DNA from 4 places in the Streptomyces sp. YKOK-I1 genome. Region 4 is predicted to be linked to each of the others. Evidence: riboswitches for the same ligand, from Rfam matches in the RefSeq annotation. Region 4 holds a riboswitch; each other region holds the start of a gene.
What was found. A riboswitch is a leader RNA that binds a small molecule or an ion and turns the genes downstream of it on or off. The one in region 4 is predicted to bind cobalamin.

Region 1 (5,370 bases), 4.9 Mb from region 4:
TCACGTCCACGACGGGGGCGAGGCCCTGGTGGACCCCGGCCTCGGCCATGTCGGCGCCGATCGCCTCGCCGACCCGGCCGATCAGCGCCGGGTCGAAGGTGGCCGCCATGGCGAGCGAGGTGGGGTAGATGGTGGCGCCGTACGTGGTGAAGCCGGTCAGGCACTCGTCGTGCGCCATGGCAGGGATGCCGAACCTGCTCTGCCCGATGATCTGCCGCTGGCGGGCCGCGAGCAGCCGGGCGTGTTCCAGCGCGGGCCGGGGCACGGTGCCGTAGGGGCGGGTGAGCTGGCCGAGGCCGTGCCGGGCGGTCTCGTCGAGGTCGCCGACCCGGCCGAAGAGACTGGTGCCGGGGGCGACCTCGGGGCCGGCCGGTTCGACGTCCTCCCAGGTGCTGCTGAGCTGGGCGACCTTCTCCTCCAGGGTGAGGCGGGCGAGCAGCGCCTCGACGCGTTCGCCGGCCGGGAGAGCGGCGTCGGTCCAGGGACGCGCCGGGGAGAGCTGCCGAGAGGGGTCCGGCGTGGTGGTCGTCATGCACGACTCCGTTCTTGGGCATGCCGAGGAGGGCCGGCGCCCCCGTGGCGTCGGCCTCTTCGTCTGCGGCGGTGGGTTACGCGGTCGGTTACTTGGAGAATCCGGCGGTCAGTCCGGCGACCAACCGGCGTCTGGCGAGGACGAAGACCACCAGCATGGGAAGGGTGGAGAGCACCACCGCGGCCATCGTCGCGGGCACGTCGATGCCGAACTCGCCCCGGTAGAGCGTCAGAGCGAGCGGCAGTACGGCCTTGTCGCCGCTCTGGGTGAGGATCAGGGGGAACAGGAAGCCGTTCCAGACCTGGAGGCCGTCGTACACCGCGACCGTCACCAGCGCGGGCCGGGCCAGCGGCGCCGCGAGCGAGAACAGCATGCGCCAGTCCCCGGCGCCGTCCACGACCATCGCCTCGAACAGCGAACGCGGCACGTCCCGCAGGAAGCTGACCAGGATCATCACGGTGACCGGCAGCGCGAACGCCGCCGAGGGCAGCACGATCGCGAGCAGACTGTCGTACATATGCATCCGGATGATCAGCAGATAGACCGGGATGATCACCGCTTGGAGCGGGATCGCCAGGCCCAGCAGATACAGCCGGAAGGTCAGCCGGGAGAAGCGGTCGGCGTGCCGGACGATCGAGAACGCGGCCATCAGGGCCACGACCACGGTGACCGCGACCGTCGCGGCGGTGACGACGACGCTGTTGAGCAGATAGGTGGTGAAGCCGCCGTCCAGGACGGTCCGGTAGTTCTCCAGCGTCGGGTGTCCGGGCAGGGACAGCGGGCTGGCGGTGGTGAAGTCGCCGCGCCCGCGCAGGCTGGTGACGACCAGCCAGTACACGGGGACCACGACCAGCGCGGTCCACCCGAGGGCGGCGCCGCCGGCGACGGTTCTGCGCAAGGCGTTCACATGCCCTCCTGCTGGCTGTCCATCCGGGTGAAGCCGGACAGGCGGGTGGTGAGCAGCGACAGCGCGAGGCCGAACACCACCAGCAGGGTGGCGATCGCGCTGGCCCGGCCCATGTCGTGCGACTGGAAACCCGTGATGTACATGGCCAGCGGCAGGACCCGGGTCGCGGTGCCCGGGCCGCCCGTGCCGCCGGACAGGACGTAGATCAGATCGAAGTAGGTGAGCGAGCCGACCAGCATCAGGGTGCTCGACGTGACCAGCGTGTACTTCAGCTGCGGCAGCGTGATCCGCAGGAAGCGGGTCGCGGGACCGGCGCCGTCGATGGCGGCGGCCTCGTACAACGAGACCGGGATCTGCCGGATGCCCGCCTGGTACAGCAGGGCGTGGAACGGCACGAACTGCCAGGCGATCACGAAGATCACAGTGTAGAGAGCCAGGTCGGGGGAGCCGAGCAGCGGCCGCGCCAGCCAGTGCAGCCCGGGCGTGGCGCCGATGCCGAAGGACGGGTCGAGCAGCGCCTGCCAGGTCAGACCGATCGCCACGGCCGACAGCAGCAGCGGCAGGAACCACACCACGGCGAACAGCGCGCGCAGCCGCCCCTTGGGCGACTGGAACACCCCGAGCGCCAGTGAGACCGGTGTCTGGACCAGCCAGCTCACCGCCATCACCTTGAGGGTGAGCCAGAGCGCCTGCCAGGTGGCGTCGTCGGCGAGGACCCCGCTCCAGTTGGCGGACCCGGCCCAGCCGAGCGAGCCCAGACCGTCCCAGCGGGAGAGGCTCAGCACCACCACGCCGACCAGCGGCACCAGACCGAACAGAGCGAACAGCAGCAGCGCGGGCGCCGCCATGAGCAGGGCACCGCCCGGGCGGCGCCGTGAACGGGCCGTGGCCGGCCGCGTCGTGGAGGACGCGACCGGTCGCGGCGTACGGACCACCGTGGTCATTACTGCGCCGCCTCGCTCATGGCCGTGCCGAACTCCTCCGGCTCGATCTGCCGCAGGAACGACTTGTCCACGTTGGTCAGCAGCGGATCCGCCTGGTCGGAGGGGAGCGCCTGGTCCCAGGAGAGCTGGAACGTCGGGGAGTTCTGCACCAGCTGGTATACGAAGCTCAGCCACTTCTTGTCGTCGGCCGACTTCACCGCCGCCAGCTTGGTGTCCAGTCCGTTGACCGGAGGCACACTGCCCGCCGCGAGATAGGCGTCGACCTGGTCGCCGTTCAGGACGTAGTTCTTCAGGTAGGTGAGCGCCGCCGACTTGTTCTTGCTCTTCGAGTTCAGGGACAGGAAGTTGGAGGGGTTGCCGACGATGGCCTTCGGGTCGCCCGCGCCGCCGGACACCGACGGGAAGGCGACATAGCCCAGGTCCTTCTTCACGAAGTCCGGTGCGGCCTTGACCAGGTTGGCGTACTCCCAGGTGCCCATCAGCTCCATCCCGGCCTTGCCGGTGTAGAGCAGCGCGGTGGAGGCGCCCTGGTCGTAGCTGACGGAGGAGGCGTTGTCGCCGAACGCCCCGGCCTTCGCGAGTTCCTGGAGGCGGGTGTTGGCCGCGGTGACCGCCGGGTCCTTCCAGGCCGCGGCGTCACCGGAGGCGATCTTGGTGAACACCTCGGAGCCGCCCTCGCGGTCGAGCAGGTACTCCAGGTACATCAGCGTCGGCCACTTGGAGTTCGCCGCGAGGGAGATCGGGGTGACCCCGTCGCCCTTCAGCTTCTTCACGGCGGCCAGCAGTCCGTCGTACGTCGTCGGCGCCTCCACGCCCGCGTCCTTGAGGACCTTCTTGTTGTAGTAGAGGACCACCGGGGCCAGCCCGTTGGCCGGTATGCCGTAGACCTTGCTGCTGAACGTGGCGCTCTGCAGCACGCTCGGCGTGAACCGCAGCAGCCCCACCTGAGCGTCGGTCAGGGCGTCGACCTTGTCCGCCTTCACATAGTCGTTCAGCGCGCCGCCGCCCCAGCTGAAGAAGATGTCCGGGGCCTGGTCCGCCCCGAACGCCACCCGCAGCTTCTGCTTGTAGTCGTCGTTCGCGAACAGCCGCAGGGTGATCTTCTCGTCCGGGTGGTCCTTGTTGTAGGCGTCGACGGACTCCTTGAGGATCGTCTGGTCGTTCAGCGCCCACATCGTCAGGCCCTTCGACGACGAGCCCCCCGACGACGATCCGCCCGGCCCCGACGTCCCGCACGCGGCGAGCAGGCTCAGCGCCGCCGTCGCGGTGACCACGGCCACCGCCGCGCGTCGTGTTCTCGGAAATACCCGGATTCCGTGCATGCTCTGCCTCTCTTCTTCCCGGCATGCTCGGCATGCCCTGTCCGTTCGGCAGGCGGCCGGGCGGCTCGCGCGAAAGGCTTTCGACCGCCCTCGCCGCGGACGGCTCGCCTGCTGGACCGGGACACTGGCACGGCCGTCACAGCCAGGACAAGGAGGGGAAAACCGCCGGTTACGAAACATTTTCGAGCGTCCGGGGCGGAACGGCCGGAGCGAGGAGAGCCGGATCACGTCGGACAGTGCGCTCTTGGCCAGTTCGCCGGGGCACGGTACCTTCACTCTGATATCGACGACGGAAACACGGAAGCCGGTGGAAATCCGGCACGGTCGCGCCACTGTGAACGGTGCGCTCCTGGTGGAGGGGCGGACCGCGAGTCAGACCCGGGGCCGTCGTCCTGTGCACCACCGAGATGGGACGCGAACTCCCAGAGGAGGCCCTGCCATGGCGCAGCACGTCGCCCAGCCGACCACCGCCGCACCCGCCGTTCCCGCCAAGCTCCCGCTGAAGGACATCGCTCCCTGGGCGGTCTTCTTCGGCATCCTCATGCTGGTCCTGCTGTACTTCGTCGGCGCCGAGCAGGGCGCCACCTCCGTCGTCTCCGGCGAGGGAGTCCACGAGTGGGTGCACGACGCCCGCCACCTGCTCGGCTTCCCCTGCCACTGACGAGGGACGCCGCACCGCCATGAACTCCGCAACCGTGCGAAACCTCCTGGTGCGGGGCATGCTCGCCGGCCTCGCGGCCGGCGTGCTCGCCCTCGTCGTCGCCTACTTCCTGGGCGAGCCGAACGTCGACAGCGCCATCGGTTTCGAGGAGGCCCACGCCCACGAGCACGAGGTCGAACTCGTCTCCCGCTCCCTTCAGTCCACCGCCGGTCTCGCCACCGGCGTCCTCGTCTACGGGGTCGCCTTCGGCGGCGTCGCCGCCCTCGCCTACTGCTTCGCCCTCGGCCGGGTCGGCCCCTTCGGCCCGCGGGCCACGGCGCTGCTGCTGTCGGGGGCCGCGCTGCTGGCCGTGTACGTCGTGCCGTTCCTGAAGTACCCGGCCAACCCGCCCGCGGTCGGCGACCACGACACGATCGCCAAACGGACCACCCTGTTCTTCCTGATGATGCTGCTCGGTGTGCTGCTCGCGATCGCCGCGGTGATCGCCGGCAAGCGGCTCGCGCCGAGGCTCGGCACCTGGTACGCCACCGTCGTCGCCGTCCTCGGCTTCGTCACCCTGATCGGTCTGGCGTACGCGTTCCTGCCCACGATCAACGAAGTCCCGGCGGACTTCCCGGCCACCCTGCTGTGGCGGTTCCGCCTGTCCACCCTCGCTCTCCAGATCACGCTGTGGACGGGCTTCGGCCTCGTCTTCGGCGAACTGGCCGAACGGCTCCTGAACCCCGGGCCCGTGAAGGCGCCGGCGCGGACGGCCGTGACCGTCCCGCAGTGAGCCGACCGCAAGGACGGTGAACGCACAGGGCCCCCGGATCCGTCCGGGGGCCCTGTCATACGCGGTCGTCCGTTGATTCGCCGGCCGGGTCCAGCGGCTGCCCGAGCCGCAGGTTCCACCGGCCGTCCCGCCCGCTGACCGAGGTGACGCTCAACGGGGGCACGTCGAGCCGCCAGAACGCCGCCGCCGGCGCCCCCAGCACCCGCACCACCACGGCCCGCACGATCTCCGG
Region 2 (5,370 bases), 4.1 Mb from region 4:
CAGCGACTGGGACTGGTCCAGGTACGGGGTGCGGGCCGCGGCCATGTCGATCAGGCCGCGCTGCGGGATCTCCCACGCCGTCCGGTACAGGGCCCGAACGTCCGCCGGGATCCACGCGAAGTCCTGCACCGAGCCGTTGGACTCGCGCAGCGCCTCCCGGGTGCGCGCGTCCCACACGCCCAGCTCCTTGAGGTCCTGCACCAGATACGAGTTGACCTGGAGGAACTCACCGGACAGCGTCTCGCGCTTGAACAGGTTGGACACCTGCGGCTCGATGCACTCGTAGACGCCCGCGATGGAGGCGATGGTGGCGGTGGGGGCGATGGCGAGCAGCAGGCTGTTGCGCAGGCCCGTCGTCGCGATCCGCGCGCGCAGCGCCGCCCAGCGCTCCGGCCAGGTGAACTCGACGCCGTAGTGGTCGGGGTGCAGCACACCCTGCGCCGTACGCGTCTTCTCCCAGGCCGGCAGCGGCCCGCCGCGCTCGGCGAGGTCGGTGGAGGCCTCGTACGCGGCGAGCATGATCCGCTCGGCGATCCGCGTCGACAGCGCACGCGCCTCGGCGGAGTCGAAGGGCAGCCGCAGCTTGAAGAAGACGTCCTGGAGCCCCATCGCGCCCAGGCCCACCGGACGCCACCTGGCGTTGGACCGGCCCGCCTGCTCGGTCGGGTAGAAGTTGATGTCGACGACCCGGTCGAGGAAGGTGACGGCGGTGCGGACCGTGGCGTCCAGCCGCTCCCAGTCGAGGTCGCCGGCCGTCGGGTCGACGAACGCGCCGAGGTTCACCGAACCCAGGTTGCAGACCGCCGTCTCGCCGTCGTCCGTGACCTCCAGGATCTCCGTGCAGAGGTTGGAGGAGTGGACGACATGGCCCGGCAGCGCCGTCTGGTTGGCGGTGCGGTTGGCCGCGTCCTTGAAGGTCATCCAGCCGTTGCCGGTCTGGGCGAGGGTCCGCATCATCCGGCCGTACAGATCACGCGCCGGGATGGTCTTCTTCGCGAGCCCGGTCTCCTCCGCCTTGCGGTACGCGGCGTCGAACTCCTCGCCCCACAGGTCGACCAGCTCGGGCACGTCGGCGGGGGAGAACAGCGACCACTGCCCGTCGGCGTTCACCCGACGCATGAACTCGTCCGGGATCCAGTGCGCCAGGTTCAGGTTGTGCGTACGGCGGGCGTCCTCACCGGTGTTGTCGCGCAGCTCCAGGAACTCCTCGATGTCGGAGTGCCAGGTCTCCAGGTAGACCGCGGCCGCGCCCTTGCGCCGGCCGCCCTGGTTCACGGCGGCGACCGAGGCGTCCAGGGTCTTCAGGAACGGCACGATGCCGTTGGAGTGCCCGTTGGTGCCGCGGATCAGCGAACCGCGCGAGCGGATGCGGGAGTACGACAGCCCGATGCCGCCGGCGTGCTTGGACAGCCGGGCGACCTGGTGGTAGCGGTCGTAGATCGAGTCCAGCTCGTCCAGCGGGGAGTCGAGGAGGTAGCAGGACGACATCTGGGGGTGCCGGGTGCCGGAGTTGAAGAGGGTGGGGGAGGACGGCAGATAGTCGAGCCGGCTCATGAGCCCGTAGAGCGCGGCGACCTCGTCCAGGGAGCGGGCCGTGTCTCCCCCAGAGGGGGGACCCCCATCGGCGAGACCGGACGCGACCCGGAGCAGGAAGTGCTGGGGCGTCTCGATCACCTTGCGGGTGATCGGGTGTCGCAGCAGATAGCGGCTGTGCAGGGTGCGCAGCCCGAAGTATCCGAAGCGGTCGTCGGCGCCGGTGTCGACCAGGGCGTCCAGCCGGGCCGCGTGCAGCCGTACGAACGCGGCGGTGCGGTCGGCGACGAGCCCCTCGCGGTGGCCGACGGCGACGGACTCCGTGAAGGACGTCACGCCCTGGGAGGCGGCCTCCGCGGCGATCGAGACCGTCAGCAGCCGGGCGGCCAGCTTCGAGTAGGCGGGGTCCTCGGAGATCAGGCCGGCGGCCGCCTCCGTGGCCAGCTCGCGCAGCTCCGTCTCGTCCGCCCGCGCCGACCGGCCGCGCAGCGCGGCGGCGGCGACCCGCCCGGGGTCGGCGTCGGGGAGGTCGGCGGTCAGCTCGGTCAGGGTCCGCAGCAGCGCGGTACCGGGACCGTCGGTGTCCGGCTGGATCGCTGAGGCCGGATCGGCTGGCGCGATGGTCACGTGGGGCTCTCCCTCGCTCGGCAGGGGGCCTGGCGGAGCGCAGGGGGCAGCACACGAGCGCGCACGGCGTCGCGTCCACCGGCCCACTCCACGAGACCCGGACGTCAAGGCACCCGGACCGGGACGGCCGGGCGCGCTGTCGGCAGGTCCTCGGACTGACGCTCGTGCACAGACATGCACAAGTACACCGTTGCGGGACAGTTCCGGATTCGCACCGGATTCCCCTGCGGCGACAACGAGCATGAGCATACATCTTGTGCTCGCCTGTCACGCCACCCCCAGATGTTGTGTCGGGGTGGTGTCAGAGTGTCAACTCGTAGGTGAGGAGAGTGACGTCGTCCAGATGCGGCACGGGATTCCAGTCCCGCCCGGGTGTACGGACGAAGCCGAGACGTTCGTAGATCCTATGGGCGGTGTGCATGCTGCGCTGGGTCGACAGGACGACCGCCGCGCAGCCCTCCGTGGCCCGCGCCCGGTCGAGACAGGCCCGTACGAGGGCTTCCCCGGCGCCCCGGCCCCGCGCGTCGTGCGCGACCGCGAGCGCCCGGATCTCGGCCTCACCGGGCCGCGCGATGTCGGCGACGGGACCGGGACCGGCGACGAACGTGACACCGCCGAGGAGCCGCTCGCCCTCCACCGCCACGAGCACCTCCGCGGCGGCGGCCCGCGCGGCCACATCCTTCAGCACCGGCAGATACTCGTCCCCCTCGCCGTAGTCGAGGAGGCCGTCCTGGAGATAGGCCCGCGCGGTGATCTCGCCGAGCGCCTCGTACTCACCGGGATCCGCCCGCCGTATCACGATGTCCATGGCCCCGAGTCTGCCCGAGCCGCGCGCGCGGGCCTCCCGATTTTCCCTGGAGGCGCCCGGGTTGCGGGGTACGGCGGGAGTGATTCCATGGAAGGAGGTGCCGGCGCCCACGGGTCCTCCGTCCCGAGGAACGCTCTCGGAGGGAGAGCACACGATGACCAGGGTCGTCCGTCACACCCCGGGCAAGCAGCGGCCGCGCAACGCGCCGATGGCGACGCTGCACTTCAGACGTGCGGGGCACGGCGTCAGACGTGTACTCCTCGCCCGCTGGCACCGCCTGACGATTCGTCTGGAGGCCCGCCGTGGCGTCACCCGCCCCAAGAAATGGCACCGGTGGTTCACCTACGGCAACCTCACCAGACTCATCTGGCTGATCGCCCTCCTGGCGATCCTCGCCTGGTGCGGGGACGCCGTGTACAGCGCCTTCAAGGGGTCGACCAGCTTCGATGACTGGCTCAAGGACAAAAAAGGTGTCGAAACCCTTCTGAACCTCCTCGGCCCGGTCCTGACCGCTTCGATCGCAGCCGCGCTCTTCCTGTTCTGCTGGTACAGCTGGACCAAACACCGCTACCTCGCCAAGGTCCGCAAGGACCCCCGCCGGCTGGTGCTCACCGCCGGCCAGGACATCGCCGGGATCGTGGGCCGTGAGGCGATCGCCGAGGTCATCGCCCAACGGCTGCGGGACCGCAACACACGCAGGCCCTATCTGCTCGTCGGCGGTGTCGGCGCGGGCAAGACCGCGGTCCTGGTGCGGCTCTGCGAACTGCTGGCCCGGGAGCACGCCGTGCCCGTGCCGATCCGGCTGCGGGACGTGGACGGCGGGGGCGACCTGGACTTCCAGAGCCTGGCCCGGCAGCGCTTCACCGAGGAGGCACCGCAGGGTGTCCTGGCCCGCGGCAAGAACGACCGGGTCTGGCAGCAACTGCTCGCCGACGACAAGCCGGTGGTGATAGCCGACGGTCTGGAGGAGGCTCTCCTCGACGACAGCCTCCAGCAGAACCGGGACAACATCATCCGCAAGGCCATCGAGCGCGCGCACAAGGAGAGACTGCCGCTGGTCATCGCCTCCCGGCCGCACAGCCCCCTGGAGAGCACCGCCGCCGCGATCGTGGAGCTGGAACCGCTGAGCGAGGAGGAGGCGCTGCGCTTCGTCCAGGCGCACGTGCCCGACTCGGACGAGCGGCGCGTGGACTGGATCGTGGAGACGGCGGAGGTGACCGAATCGCCCGTCTACCTCCAGATCGCCCGTGAACTGCACCGTCACGGCGCCCTGGACGACCCCAGGCGGCTGAACACCCGCAGCCGGGACCGCGGCACGCTGCGGCTGTGGCTGCTGGAGCGGTGGAAGGACACGCTGTGCGAGCGGCTGCTGCGCGAGGAGGTCGCGCTGAACGAGCGGGAGCGCCGTGACACGGTCGAGGTGGTGTCCGCCCTGGCGTGCATCGGGCTGCTCCAGGACAAGCTGGAGGTGGGCTTGACCGAGCTGCTCGCCTGCGACTCCCGCTCGGGCGGCCGGAGTACGACGTCCCGGACGGGCCCGCGGACGGGCGCACCGCGCCAGGACCGCAACGGCAGACAGGGCCAGGCCTTCTCGGAGTGGCACCGGCAGAAGATCTGGAACTCGCTCCGCAGGAACCTCGGGGAGGAGGCGCAGCGGCTGCTCACCGAGAGCAGCGCGGACCAGGCCCAGGCGATCCTCGCCCGTTTCGCCGGCAACGCGGACAAACTCGGGCTGGTGGAGGGGTTCGAGAAGAGGGTCCGCTTCCCGCACAGCATCATCCAGGCCTACTTCGGCTTCCGCGTGCTGCATCACCTGGGGGAGCGCGCTGCCGGAGAGCTGGTCGACCAGGCACTGCAACCGCCCGGCCCCAGCCGTGAACTGCTCATCGCCCTGGTGCTGCTGTCCCGTCGGCGTGCGGCGGAGTCGTCCCCGGCCCGGGAGCGCCGTTCCGGCGCCGAGCGCAAGAAGGCGAACGGTGGGCCGATGCGGCCGGCCGGCGTGCGAAGGAACATGCCGGGGCAGCGGCCGCGCACGCTGGGCCAACGGCTCTACGAGGCCGCGAGCCGCCGCACGGACGATCCGAAGGCACTCGATCTCTTCGCCGCGGTCCTGGAAACCCTGTGCGTGGAGCGGGACCGCGCGCTGCTGACCGACGTCATCGGCGACATACGCAACCGCTGGCCGCGCGCCAAGGGGGATCGGCGCACCCTGGAGGACGCGAAGCTGCGGCTGCTCCGACAGATCGGCGCGGTGCTGCGGACGCTGCCCGAGGAGACCGCCACCACGCAGATGTACTGGCAGCTGTACCAGATGGGCATCAAGGAGCCCAGCCACTCGATACGCCTGGCGGCGGCCCAGGAGTGCGGCGCCGGGGGCAACGCCGCGTTCGCCCTGATCCGGG
Region 3 (5,370 bases), 4.9 Mb from region 4:
CGTACGCGCCCCTAGTCCAGGACGTCGGACTCCTCGGCCGGCGCCTCCGGCGCGACCTCCTCGACCACCGCGCCCGCGCGGTCCGCCGGCACCCCGGCCGCGATGAGCGTGACGACGGCGGTCCGGGTGCCGTCGTCCTCGAGCGCGCCGGTGTTGACCTGCTCCAGCAGGGCGAAGTGCATGGCCTCCAGGCTCGCGCTCAGCACGGCGGGCGGGAGCTGGTTGTGGAAGACGCCGTCGCGCTGGCCGCGCTCCACGATGGACGTGACCTCGTCACGGGCGGGCGCCAGGATCTCGGCGACGCGCTCCATGCCCAGATCACGCCGGGCGAGCGCGAGCAGCAGCCGGTAGCGGTCACCGACGGGCCAGATGCAGCGCACGAAGTGGGCGAGCGCCCGCTCGGCCGGTTCCTCCGGCCGCCGGGCGGTCTCCAGCACCCCGCGCAGCGTCTCGGACGCCTCCTCCGCGAGCGCCTCCAGCAGCGCGGCCCGCCCGGGGAAATGCCCGAACAGGGTGCGCCGTACGACACCGGAGGCGCGCGCCAGCTCCTCCAGGGTGACGTCGGGATTCCGGCCGAGCTCGCGGCGCGCCGTGGCGAGGATGCGCGCCCGGTTGGACCGCGAGTTTCGGCGCTGCGGCTCGCGGGCCACGGGCTTGGTCACGGGGCACCTCGGTGATCGTGGTGGCGGCGGGACGCCCATTCTGGCACGGGCCCCACCGGCCCCACTGGCCCCGTCCGGCCCAATGGAACCCGTCCCCGGCGACTCCGTACGCCACCATAGCGGGACGAACCGGCCCCGACGCGACACACCAAACTTGTTGCCATCGTTTTCTTGAACTCTTCGTGTTTAGCCGAGTAGGTTGTCCCCATGACCACGCCCCAGCCCCGAACCGTCGCCGAAGAGCTGCGCGGTGCCGGCCTGCGGGTGACGGCCGCCCGCGTCGCGCTGCTGGAGACCGTCCGCAGCGGCGACCACCTCGATGTCGAGACGATCGCCTCCGGAGTGCGCGACCGCGTCGGCCACATCTCCGTACAGGCCGTGTACGAGGCGCTGCACGCGCTGACCGCGGCCGGACTCGTCCGCCGTATCGAACCGCCCGGCAGCCCCGCGCGGTTCGAGGGGCGCGTCGGGGACAACCACCACCACCTCGTGTGCCGCTCGTGCGGCGTCGTCGCCGACGTCGACTGCGCGGTCGGTCACGCCCCCTGTCTCACCGCGTCCGACGACCGAGGCTTCTCGATCGACGAGGCCGAGGTCATCTACTGGGGCCTGTGCCCCGCCTGTTCCACCGCCGGTACCGCGGCAGCACCCTGATTTCCCCCTTCGGAAGGAATCCCCCCTATGTCCGAGAACCCCTCGTCCGAGGCGAAGTGCCCCGTCGCCCACGACCGTGCGGCACACCCCACCCAGGGCGGCGGCAACCGCCAGTGGTGGCCGGAGCGGCTCAACCTGAAGATCCTCGCCAAGAACCCGGCGGTGGCGAACCCGCTCGGTGAGGACTTCGACTACGCGGAGGCGTTCAAGAACCTCGACCTGGCGGCTGTCAAACAGGACATCGCCGCGGTGCTGACGGACTCCCAGGACTGGTGGCCCGCCGACTTCGGCAACTACGGCCCGCTGATGATCCGTATGGCCTGGCACAGCGCCGGCACCTACCGCATCTCCGACGGCCGCGGCGGCGCCGGCGCCGGCCAGCAGCGCTTCGCGCCGCTGAACAGCTGGCCGGACAACGGCAACCTGGACAAGGCCCGCCGTCTGCTGTGGCCGGTGAAGAAGAAGTACGGCCAGGCGCTGTCCTGGGCCGACCTGATGATCCTGACCGGCAACGTGGCCCTGGAGCAGATGGGCTTCGAGACCTTCGGCTTCGGCGGCGGCCGCGCCGACGTCTGGGAGGCCGAGGAGGACGTCTACTGGGGTCCCGAGAAGGTCTGGCTGGACGACCAGCGCTACAGCGGCGACCGCGACCTGGAGAACCCGCTCGGCGCCGTCCAGATGGGTCTCATCTACGTCAACCCCGAGGGCCCCAACGGCAACCCGGACCCGATCGCCGCGGCCCGCGACATCCGTGAGACCTTCCGCCGTATGGCGATGAACGACGAGGAGACCGTCGCCCTCATCGCCGGTGGTCACACCTTCGGCAAGACCCACGGCGCCGGCCCGGCGGACAACGTCGGCGCCGAGCCCGAGGCCGCCCCGATCGAGGCCCAGGGCCTCGGCTGGGCCAGCACCTACGGCTCCGGCAAGGGCGGCGACGCCATCACCTCCGGCCTGGAGGTCACCTGGACCGCCACGCCGACCCAGTGGAGCAACGGGTTCTTCAAGAACCTGTTCGAGTACGAGTGGGAGCTCACCCAGAGCCCGGCCGGTGCGAACCAGTGGGTGGCGAAGGACGCCGAGGCGATCATCCCCGACGCGCACGACACGTCGAAGAAGCAGCTGCCGACCATGCTCACCACCGACCTGTCGCTGCGCTTCGACCCGGTCTACGAGCAGATCTCGCGCCGCTTCTACGAGAACCCGGCCGAGTTCGCCGACGCGTTCGCCCGCGCCTGGTTCAAGCTGACCCACCGTGACATGGGCCCGAAGTCGCAGTACCTCGGCGCCGAGGTCCCGGCGGAGACCCTGATCTGGCAGGACCCGCTGCCCGAGGCCGAGGGCGAGGCCATCGACACGGCCGACGTCACGGCGCTCAAGGCCAAGCTGCTCGCCTCCGGTCTGACCGTCTCCCAGCTGGTCTCCACCGCCTGGGCGTCCGCCTCCACCTTCCGCGGCAGCGACAAGCGCGGCGGTGCCAACGGCGCCCGTATCCGCCTGGAGCCCCAGCGCGGCTGGGAGGCCAACGACCCCGACCAGCTCCGTCACGTCCTCAGCGTCATCGAGGGTGTCCAGGCCGAGTTCAACACCGGGGCCAAGAAGGTCTCCGTGGCCGACCTGATCGTCCTCGGCGGTGCCGCCGCGGTCGAGAAGGCCGCCAAGGACGCCGGCGTCGACGTGGAGGTCCCCTTCACGCCGGGCCGTGTCGACGCGACCGACGCGCACACGGACGCCGAGTCGTTCGCCGCGCTGGAGCCGTACTGGGACGGCTTCCGCAACTACACCGGCAAGGGCACCCGCCTGCCGGCCGAGTACCTGCTGCTCGACAAGGCGAACCTGCTCACGCTGAGCGCCCCCGAGATGACGGTCCTCGTCGGCGGTCTGCGCGTCCTCGGCGCCAACAGCGGCGAGTCCAAGCACGGCGTGTTCACCGACACCCCCGGCGTCCTGACCAACGACTTCTTCGTCAACCTGCTCGAGCTGGGCACGACCTGGAAGTCCACCTCGGAGGACCAGCACACCTTCGAGGGCCGCGACGACGCGGGCAACCTGAAGTGGACCGGCACCCGTGCCGACCTGGTCTTCGGTTCCAACTCCGAGCTGCGCGCCCTCGCCGAGGTCTACGCGAGCGACGACGCGAAGGAGAAGTTCGTGAAGGACTTCGTCGCGGCCTGGACCAAGGTCTCCGACCTGGACCGGTTCGACCTGGTCTGATCCTGAACCGCCCCTGAAGTGAGCGAGGGCGCCCGGGCCTGTCCCGGGCGCCCTTCGCGTTCAGCTCCAGGGGATGTAGCCGCCGTCCACCCGGATCGTGTCGATCCCGCTGATGTGCCGGGCGCCGCAGCGGTCCTGGGGCAGGACCAGCTGGGGGCCGGCCCCGTCGAGCGGGGTGTCGTCGATGGTGGTGGCGAGCAGCACGGCCGCGTTGCCGAAGTCGGGGTCGATCTCGGCCCACGACAGCAGGGCGTGATGCCCGTCCGCCCCGTGCACGGCGATCAGGAACCGCAGCCGGTCCTTGCGCCGGGCGGGATCGAAGCCGGGCCGGGCCGCCGACAGCACGTCGTGCAGGAGCGGTCCGGTGAAGCGGTGGTGCTGGACACCGCTCGTGGCGCACTCGAAGCTGACCGCGGCCCGCCGCTGGGGCCAGGCCAGCAGGTCGGCCACGGTGAGCCGGGCCGGCCGGGCCAGATCACCGGCGAGCCTGAGTTCCGCGCCTTGACTCATGGGCCACCACCTCCCCGGTGACCGTACCCGGGCCGGGGAGGAACACAAACGCATATTCCATTCATATGCAGCGCGGAGATCTGCTTCTGCCATACGAAGTCCCACTTATCGCTGGCACATGCGGCTGATCGCCGGCATGGGGCCGCTCCTCGGGCCTGTGGTAGCTTGCCGAAGCCAGTCGTACCCCTGTGCGTACACGTACGCACGACGGGTCAGGGAATCCGGTGCGAATCCGGAGCTGACGCGCAGCGGTGAGGGCGACGGGCGGGGCAACGGCCACTGGACGGCGAACGGTCCGTGAAGGCGCCCCGTCCGGATGACCCCGAGTCCGAAGACCTGCTGGCGGCCTCCGGCGGCGCAAGGACGCCGGGGGAGCACCCGCACGACCGGGCTTCGCGCATGAGCCCTCGACGCCGAAGGATGTTCCGTGCCGCTCGCACGCCCCGTCCGTCCCGCCGCTCCCCCTGTTCCTTGCCGGTGCCCTGCTGTTGACCGGATGCGCCGGTTCCGCCGGTTCCGGAACGGCCCCCGCCAGGAGCACCGCTACCGGGTATCCCGTCACCCTCGACAACTGCGGGGAGAAGGTGCGCGTGGACAGCCCTCCACGGCGGGCCTGTGTGCCGACCGGGTCAGTCGGTCGGCCGACGGGACCCTGATCCTGGACGGGGTCGGCCTCGCCCCACGCCCCGGGACCGTCACCGGGCTGCTCGGCCCGAACGGCTTCGGCAAGTCCACCCTGCTGCGGCTGCTCGCCGGTGTCCTCGCCCCGTCCTCCGGCACCGTCACGCTCGACGGACGCCCGCTGGAGCGGGCGGGGCGCCGCGCCGTCGCCCGGCGGGTGGCCGTGGTCGAGCAACAGGCGGACACCCAGGTCGCGCTGACCGTCCTCGACGTCGTACGCCTCGGCCGGGTCCCGCACCGCAGGGCCTGGGCGCCCGCCTCCGCCGAGGACGAGGAGGCCGTCCGCTCCGCGCTGGCCCGCACCGGTCTGGCCGACAAAGCCGCCCGCCCCTGGCGGACACTGTCCGGCGGGGAGCGCCAGCGGGTGCAGATCGCCCGCGCCCTCGCCCAGCAGCCCCGGGAACTGCTGCTGGACGAACCCACCAACCACCTCGACATCCAGCACCAGCTCGCCCTGCTCACCAGCGTGGTCGCCCTGCACGACCTCAACCTGGCCGCGATGTACTGCGACCGGCTGCTCGTGCTGCGGCGGGGCCGTGTGGTGGCGGGCGGCACCCCGGAGGAGGTCCTCACCGAGGAGCTGATCGCCGAGGTGTACGGCGTCCGCGCCGCCGTCACCCGGGCCGCCCCCGGGGACCGCCCGCACATA
Region 4 (5,370 bases):
GATCTCGCACAGATAGCCGTCGATGTGCATGACGAACTCGTCGAAGTCGTCCTCGTCCGGCTGCTCGTCCACGTGCAGGTCGTGGTGGAGCTCGGCCGCCTTCACCAGCGTCCAGATCTGCGCCCGCACCGCCGGCGCCTTCACCGGGTCCAGGTCGGAGACCAGCGCGTACTCGTCGAGGAGCTGCTCCAGCTTCGCCAGGTCGCCGTAGGTGTCCGCCCGGGCCATCGGCGGCACCAGATGGTCGACGACGGTGGCGTGCCCGCGCCGCTTGGCCTGGGTGCCCTCACCGGGGTCGTTGACGATGAACGGGTAGATCAGCGGCAGATCGCCGAGGACCGCGTCCGGGGCGCAGCCGGGGCCGAGCCCGAGCCCCTTGCCGGGCAGCCACTCCATCGTGCCGTGCTTGCCCATGTGCACGACCGCGTCGGCACCGAAACTGTTCTCCAGCCACCGGTAGGCGGCCATGTAGTGGTGCGACGGCGGCATGTCGGGGTCGTGGTAGATCGCGATCGGGTTCTCCCCGAAGCCGCGCGGCGGCTGGATCATCACCACGACGTTCCCGAACTGCAGGGAGGCGAGGACGATCTCGTCCCCGTCGACGTAAAGGGTCCCCGGCGGCTCACCCCACGCCTCCAGCATGCCGTCCCTGAGCTCCGGGTCGAGCTGGTCGAACCACACCCGGTAGTCGGCGAGCGGCACGCGGGCGGGCGCGGCGGCCAGCTGCTCCTCGGTGAGCCACTCGACGTCGTGACCACCGGCGCTGATGAGCCGGTGGATCAGCTCGTCGCCGTCGTCGGGGTGCCCCTCGACGACGTATCCGGCGTCCCGCAGCGCGTCCAGCACCCGTACCGCCGACGCGGGCGTGTCCAGCCCGACCGCGTTGCCGACCCGTGAGTGCTTGGTCGGGTACGCGGTGAAGACCAGCGCGATCTTCTTCTCGCCGTTCGGCTTGTGCCTCAACTGCGCGTGCCGTACGGCGATCCCGGCGACGCGCCCGGCCCGCTCGGGGTCGGCGACGTACACCGGGACCCCGTCCGGTCCCTGCTCCTTGAACGAGAACGGGACGGTGATCAGCCGGCCGTCGAACTCCGGGATCGCGACCTGCATCGCCGCGTCCATGGGGGAGAGGGCGGCGTCGGACTCGTCCCAGGCCTGCCGCGAGGAGGTCAGGCACAGGCCCTGCAGGACCGGGACGTTCAGTTCGGCGAGCGCCCCGATGTCCCAGGCCTCCTCGTCGCCGCCCGCCGAGGCCTGCGAGGCGTGCGTGCCGCCCGCGGCGAGCACGGTGGCGACCAGGGCGTCCGTCCCGCCGAGGATCTCGTACAGCTCCGCGTCCGCCCCGCGCAGCGAACCGCAGTACACGGGCAGCGCGTTGGCCCCCCGCGCCTCGATCGCCTCGCACAGGGTGTCCACGAACGCGGTGTTGCCGCTCAGCTCATGGGCCCGGTAGAAGAGCACGCCGACGGTCGGCCGGCCGCTCTCCTGCGGACGGGGGCCGTGGACGCCGTACTCGGGCATCTTCCGCGGCTCGACGAACCCCTCGCCGGTCAGCAGCACGGTGTCCGAGAGGAACCGGGCGAGTTCGGTGAGGTTGTCGGGCCCGCCCTCGACCAGGTACCGCAGCGCCTCGGCCACCACACCGGCCGGCACCGACGACTCGGCCATCAGCTCGGCGTCCGGCACGCTCTCGCCGCCCAGCAGCACGGTCGGGATCCCGGACGCCTTGAGCACGGCCAGCCCGTCCTCCCAGGCCCGCTTGCCGCCGAGCAGCCGTACGACGGCGAGGTCGGCGCCGTCCAGGAGACCGGGCAGCTCGTCCGTGACGTCGACGCGGGTCGGGTTGCCGATCCGGTAGCCGGCGCCGGTGGCGGCCCGGGCCGCCAGCAGATCGGTGTCGGCGGTCGACAACAACAACACAGTGCTCATGCGGGCGCTCCCGGTGGAATGAAAGGCAGTCCTTGCGGCGCGCCCGACTCGATGAGCCGCATGAGCGCGTCCGTGTCCGCGTGCTGTTCGATCAGATCGCCGAGCCGGTCGAGCTGCTCCTCGCGCAGCGCGGCGAACGAGGTGTCCGGGGCCGGCACGAACCGGCGGCCCGCGGCGGCCGCCACCTCGCGCAGGAACGCCCGCCGGAACCCGTCGGACTCCAGCGAGCCGTGCCAGTGCGTGCCCCAGGTCTGCCCGACCCGGCAGCCGTCCAAGAAGGCTTCGCCGCCCTGGACGTCGGCGACCCCGTGGTGGATCTCGTATCCCGAGACCGGCTCCCCGAGTGCCTCCCCTTCCGGCCGGGCAAGGATCTTCTCGGGGGCGAACCTGACCCTCAGGGGCAGCACCCCGAGGCCTTCGACCTGCCCCCGACGGCTCTCGACCTCGTCCTCGATGTGCCGGCCGAGGATCTGGAAGCCGCCGCAGATGCCGAGAACCGGGCGCCCTTCCGCGGCTCTGCCGACGAGGGCGTCGGCGAGCCCGCGCTCGTGCAGCCACTCCAGCGCGCGGACGGTCCCGCGCGTCCCGGGGACGACGACGAGATCGGCGTCGGCCAGTTCCTCCGGCCGGTCCACGAACCGCACGACGACACCGGGTTCGGCGGCGAGCGCGTCGACATCGGTGAAGTTCGACATGAGCGGGACCGCGCACACGGCCACCCGCAGCACGTCCTCGCCGACCGGGGCGGAGGCGCGGGAGTTCCGGACCCCCATCCCGTCCTCCTCGTCGATCCCGAGCCCGTGCCGGAAGGGCAGCACCCCGTAGGTCCGCCGCCCGGTGAGCCCGTGGAGCATGTCCAACCCCGGTTCGAGCAGCGAGACATCCCCCCGGAACTTGTTCACCAGGAACCCGGCGACCAGCCGCTGGTCCTCCTCCGACAGAAGAGCGACCGTCCCGAAGAAGGAGGCGAAGACACCCCCGCGGTCGATGTCCCCGACGACCAGCACGGGCAGCCCGGCATTCCGGGCGATCCCCATGTTGACGATGTCGGTGCGCCGCAGATTGATCTCGGCCGGACTCCCCGCCCCCTCACAGATCACCGCGTCATACGTGCCCCGCAGTTCTGCGAGACACTCCAGCACCGTCCCGAGCAGCTGCCGCTGCCGCCCCCCGTGGTAGCCCCGCGCGCTCAGCTCGCCCACCGGCCTGCCGAGCAGCACCACCTGACTGCTCTGCTCGCCACCGGGCTTGAGCAGCACGGGATTCATCAGCGCGGTCGGCTCGATGCGGCAGGCCTGCGCCTGCATGGCCTGCGCCCGCCCGATCTCCGCGCCCTCGCGGGTCACGAAGGAGTTCAGCGACATGTTCTGCGCCTTGAAGGGCGCGACCTTGACCCCCTGGCGGACCAGCCACCGGCAGATCCCGGCCGTGACGACGCTCTTGCCGGCGTCGGAGGTGGTGCCGGCGACGAGGAGACCCCCGCTCATGACCTGTGCCCCCTTGCGATGAGGCGCCCGGCGACACAGACGCCGAGCGCGAGCAGACCGACGCGCCGGGAGAGCCGTACGGCCCGCTCGATGTCGCCCGTGGCGACGGCGCGTCCTTCCCCGTTGAGCACCGGCCGGTGCTCGACCCGGCCCCCGTACGACAGCGTCCCGCCCAGCCGCACCCCGAGGGCCCCCGCGAACGAGGCCTCGACGGGCCCGGCGTTGGGGCTGGGATGCCGGTCCGCGTCCTGCCGCCAGGCCCGTACGGCCCCGCGCGGATCGTCCCCGGCCAGCGCGGCGAGTACGGCGGTCAGCCGTGCCCCCGGCCACCCGGCGAGGTCGTCGAGCCGGGCCGAGGCCCACCCGAACCGCCGGTAACGGGCGGATCGGTGACCCACCATCGCGTCCAGTGTGTTGACGGCCCGGAACCCGAGCAGCCCCGGCACCCCGCCCACCGCGCCCCACACCAGGGCGCCCACGACGGCGTCGGAGGTGTTCTCCGCGACGGACTCCACCACGGCCCGCGCGATCCCGTCGGCGTCGAGAGCCTGCGGGTCCCGCCCGCACAGATGCGGCAGCCGGGCCCGCGCCGCCTCGACGTCCCCCGCCTCCAGGGCCCGCCCGACGGTCCGGGCCTCACGGACGAGCGAGGTCCCGCCGACCACGGCCCAGGTGGCGGCGGCGGTCAGGACGACGGAGGCGGTGGGGGAGCGGCGTACGGCCCTCTCGGCGGCGGACCCGAGAGCGACCGCGCCACCCGCGCACACGGCGGTGTGCAGGGCGCCGCGTCCCCGGTGGTCCCGCCACAGCAGCCGCTCCACGGCACCGGCGGCCCGCCCGAACGCGGCGACCGGATGCCCCCGGCGGGGATCGCCGAGGAGCAGGTCACCGAGGAGGCCGGCAGCGGCGCCGTACGCGAAGACGCGATCGGCTCGCATCGGCTCAGCCGGCCGTGGGGGCGGGCAGCGATCCTGGGCTGTACCTGAGAGCCGGGCGGACTCCCGAACGGCAGGCGAGCATGGCGATATGTCCTCACTCAGGGTGTCCACGCCCTGGTTCGACGAGACCGGCGGCGAGAGTTCCTGGCTCCCGGGGCTACCTACCCCGGTGACAGTGGCGGGACCGCGCCGGATTCTCACCGGCTTCCTCTTCTGCCGCCGTACATGGCCCCGGCAGTCCACCACGCCCCTGGAAGGGCCGTCAACTTGCCGTTGACCTGCACGGGGAGAGTGTGCAGAACCCCACACGGGGGTGGTTCGCGAGGTCCTGAGGAGAGGTCATGCAGAGAGGTCATGCAGAAGGGGTGCGGGACGGCGATCCGTCCCGCACCCCTTCGGTGGTCGAGCAGATGGGTCAGGCGACGATCAGGGAGATCCCGTACGCCACCGCGGCCGCGCACGCGGCGAAGCACGCGTACGCGCCGGTGACCGCGAGAGCGGCGGAGCCGCCCTCTTCGGAGGCCCGCTCCTGGCGGGACAGGCCCATGACGCCGAGGGTGAACAGGGCCACGAGGGCCACCGTGATCACGAGGCTGACGCCGAAGACGGAGCCCAGGGCCGCCCAGTCGATGTCCATGCTGATTCTCTTCCTTCGTACCGGGTGGGCGGGCTCAGGCGGCCGGAGCCGTCGGCTCGGTCGTGGTGGTGGCCGTGGCGGCCGGGGACGGGATGGTGGCCGCCAGGTTCTCGGCGACCGGGTGGGCCGGGGGCACGGCCACGGCGGCGATCGCCGTGGTCACCACGCCGGCCGGCTCTGCGTGGTCGTGGTCGTTGACGTTGGTGTGGTCGACGACCTCGCGGCGGGAGATCTTCCAGATCGCCGCGCTGGAAGCGACGAGGAAGACCAGGACCAGGCCCGTGCCCCAGTCGCCCAGGCCGGTGACGGACTCGGCCAGCGCGCCCACCAGGGCGGCCGCCGGGAGCGTCAGGCCCCAGGCCACGAACATCCGGGTCGC

Region 1: it holds a riboswitch for cobalamin, as region 4 does, so the genes downstream of both, ACYQ8Q_RS33930 (CbtB domain-containing protein) here and ACYQ8Q_RS11480 (cobalamin biosynthesis protein) in region 4, are expected to answer to the same signal.
Region 2: it holds a riboswitch for cobalamin, as region 4 does, so the genes downstream of both, ACYQ8Q_RS30510 (ribonucleoside-diphosphate reductase subunit alpha) here and ACYQ8Q_RS11480 (cobalamin biosynthesis protein) in region 4, are expected to answer to the same signal.
Region 3: it holds a riboswitch for cobalamin, as region 4 does, so the genes downstream of both, ACYQ8Q_RS33945 (ABC transporter ATP-binding protein) here and ACYQ8Q_RS11480 (cobalamin biosynthesis protein) in region 4, are expected to answer to the same signal.

Annotation. Positions count from the first base shown of each region.
Region 1 is NZ_BAAGDR010000001.1:7,601,215-7,606,584, forward strand. It holds gene ACYQ8Q_RS33910 (glycoside hydrolase family 3 N-terminal domain-containing protein) at 1-532, opposite strand, end outside; gene ACYQ8Q_RS33915 (carbohydrate ABC transporter permease) at 621-1,439, opposite strand; gene ACYQ8Q_RS33920 (carbohydrate ABC transporter permease) at 1,436-2,287, opposite strand; gene ACYQ8Q_RS33925 (extracellular solute-binding protein) at 2,383-3,663, opposite strand; cobalamin riboswitch at 3,953-4,108, shown strand; gene ACYQ8Q_RS33930 (CbtB domain-containing protein) at 4,145-4,366, shown strand; gene ACYQ8Q_RS33935 (CbtA family protein) at 4,386-5,138, shown strand; gene ACYQ8Q_RS33940 (histidine phosphatase family protein) at 5,194-5,370, opposite strand, start outside.
Region 2 is NZ_BAAGDR010000001.1:6,814,795-6,820,164, forward strand. It holds gene ACYQ8Q_RS30510 (ribonucleoside-diphosphate reductase subunit alpha) at 1-2,160, opposite strand, end outside; cobalamin riboswitch at 2,285-2,409, opposite strand; gene ACYQ8Q_RS30515 (GNAT family N-acetyltransferase) at 2,462-2,968, opposite strand; gene ACYQ8Q_RS30520 (NACHT domain-containing protein) at 3,123-5,370, shown strand, end outside.
Region 3 is NZ_BAAGDR010000001.1:7,607,046-7,612,415, reverse strand. It holds gene ACYQ8Q_RS33965 (TetR/AcrR family transcriptional regulator) at 12-662, opposite strand; gene ACYQ8Q_RS33960 (Fur family transcriptional regulator) at 870-1,316, shown strand; gene katG (catalase/peroxidase HPI) at 1,344-3,530, shown strand; gene ACYQ8Q_RS33950 (molybdopterin-dependent oxidoreductase) at 3,591-4,040, opposite strand; cobalamin riboswitch at 4,199-4,398, shown strand; gene ACYQ8Q_RS33945 (ABC transporter ATP-binding protein) at 4,537-5,370, shown strand, end outside.
Region 4 is NZ_BAAGDR010000001.1:2,679,860-2,685,229, reverse strand. It holds gene cobN (cobaltochelatase subunit CobN) at 1-1,929, opposite strand, end outside; gene ACYQ8Q_RS11485 (cobyric acid synthase) at 1,926-3,416, opposite strand; gene ACYQ8Q_RS11480 (cobalamin biosynthesis protein) at 3,413-4,354, opposite strand; cobalamin riboswitch at 4,471-4,613, opposite strand; gene ACYQ8Q_RS11475 (hypothetical protein) at 4,770-4,991, opposite strand; gene ACYQ8Q_RS11470 (inorganic phosphate transporter) at 5,026-5,370, opposite strand, start outside.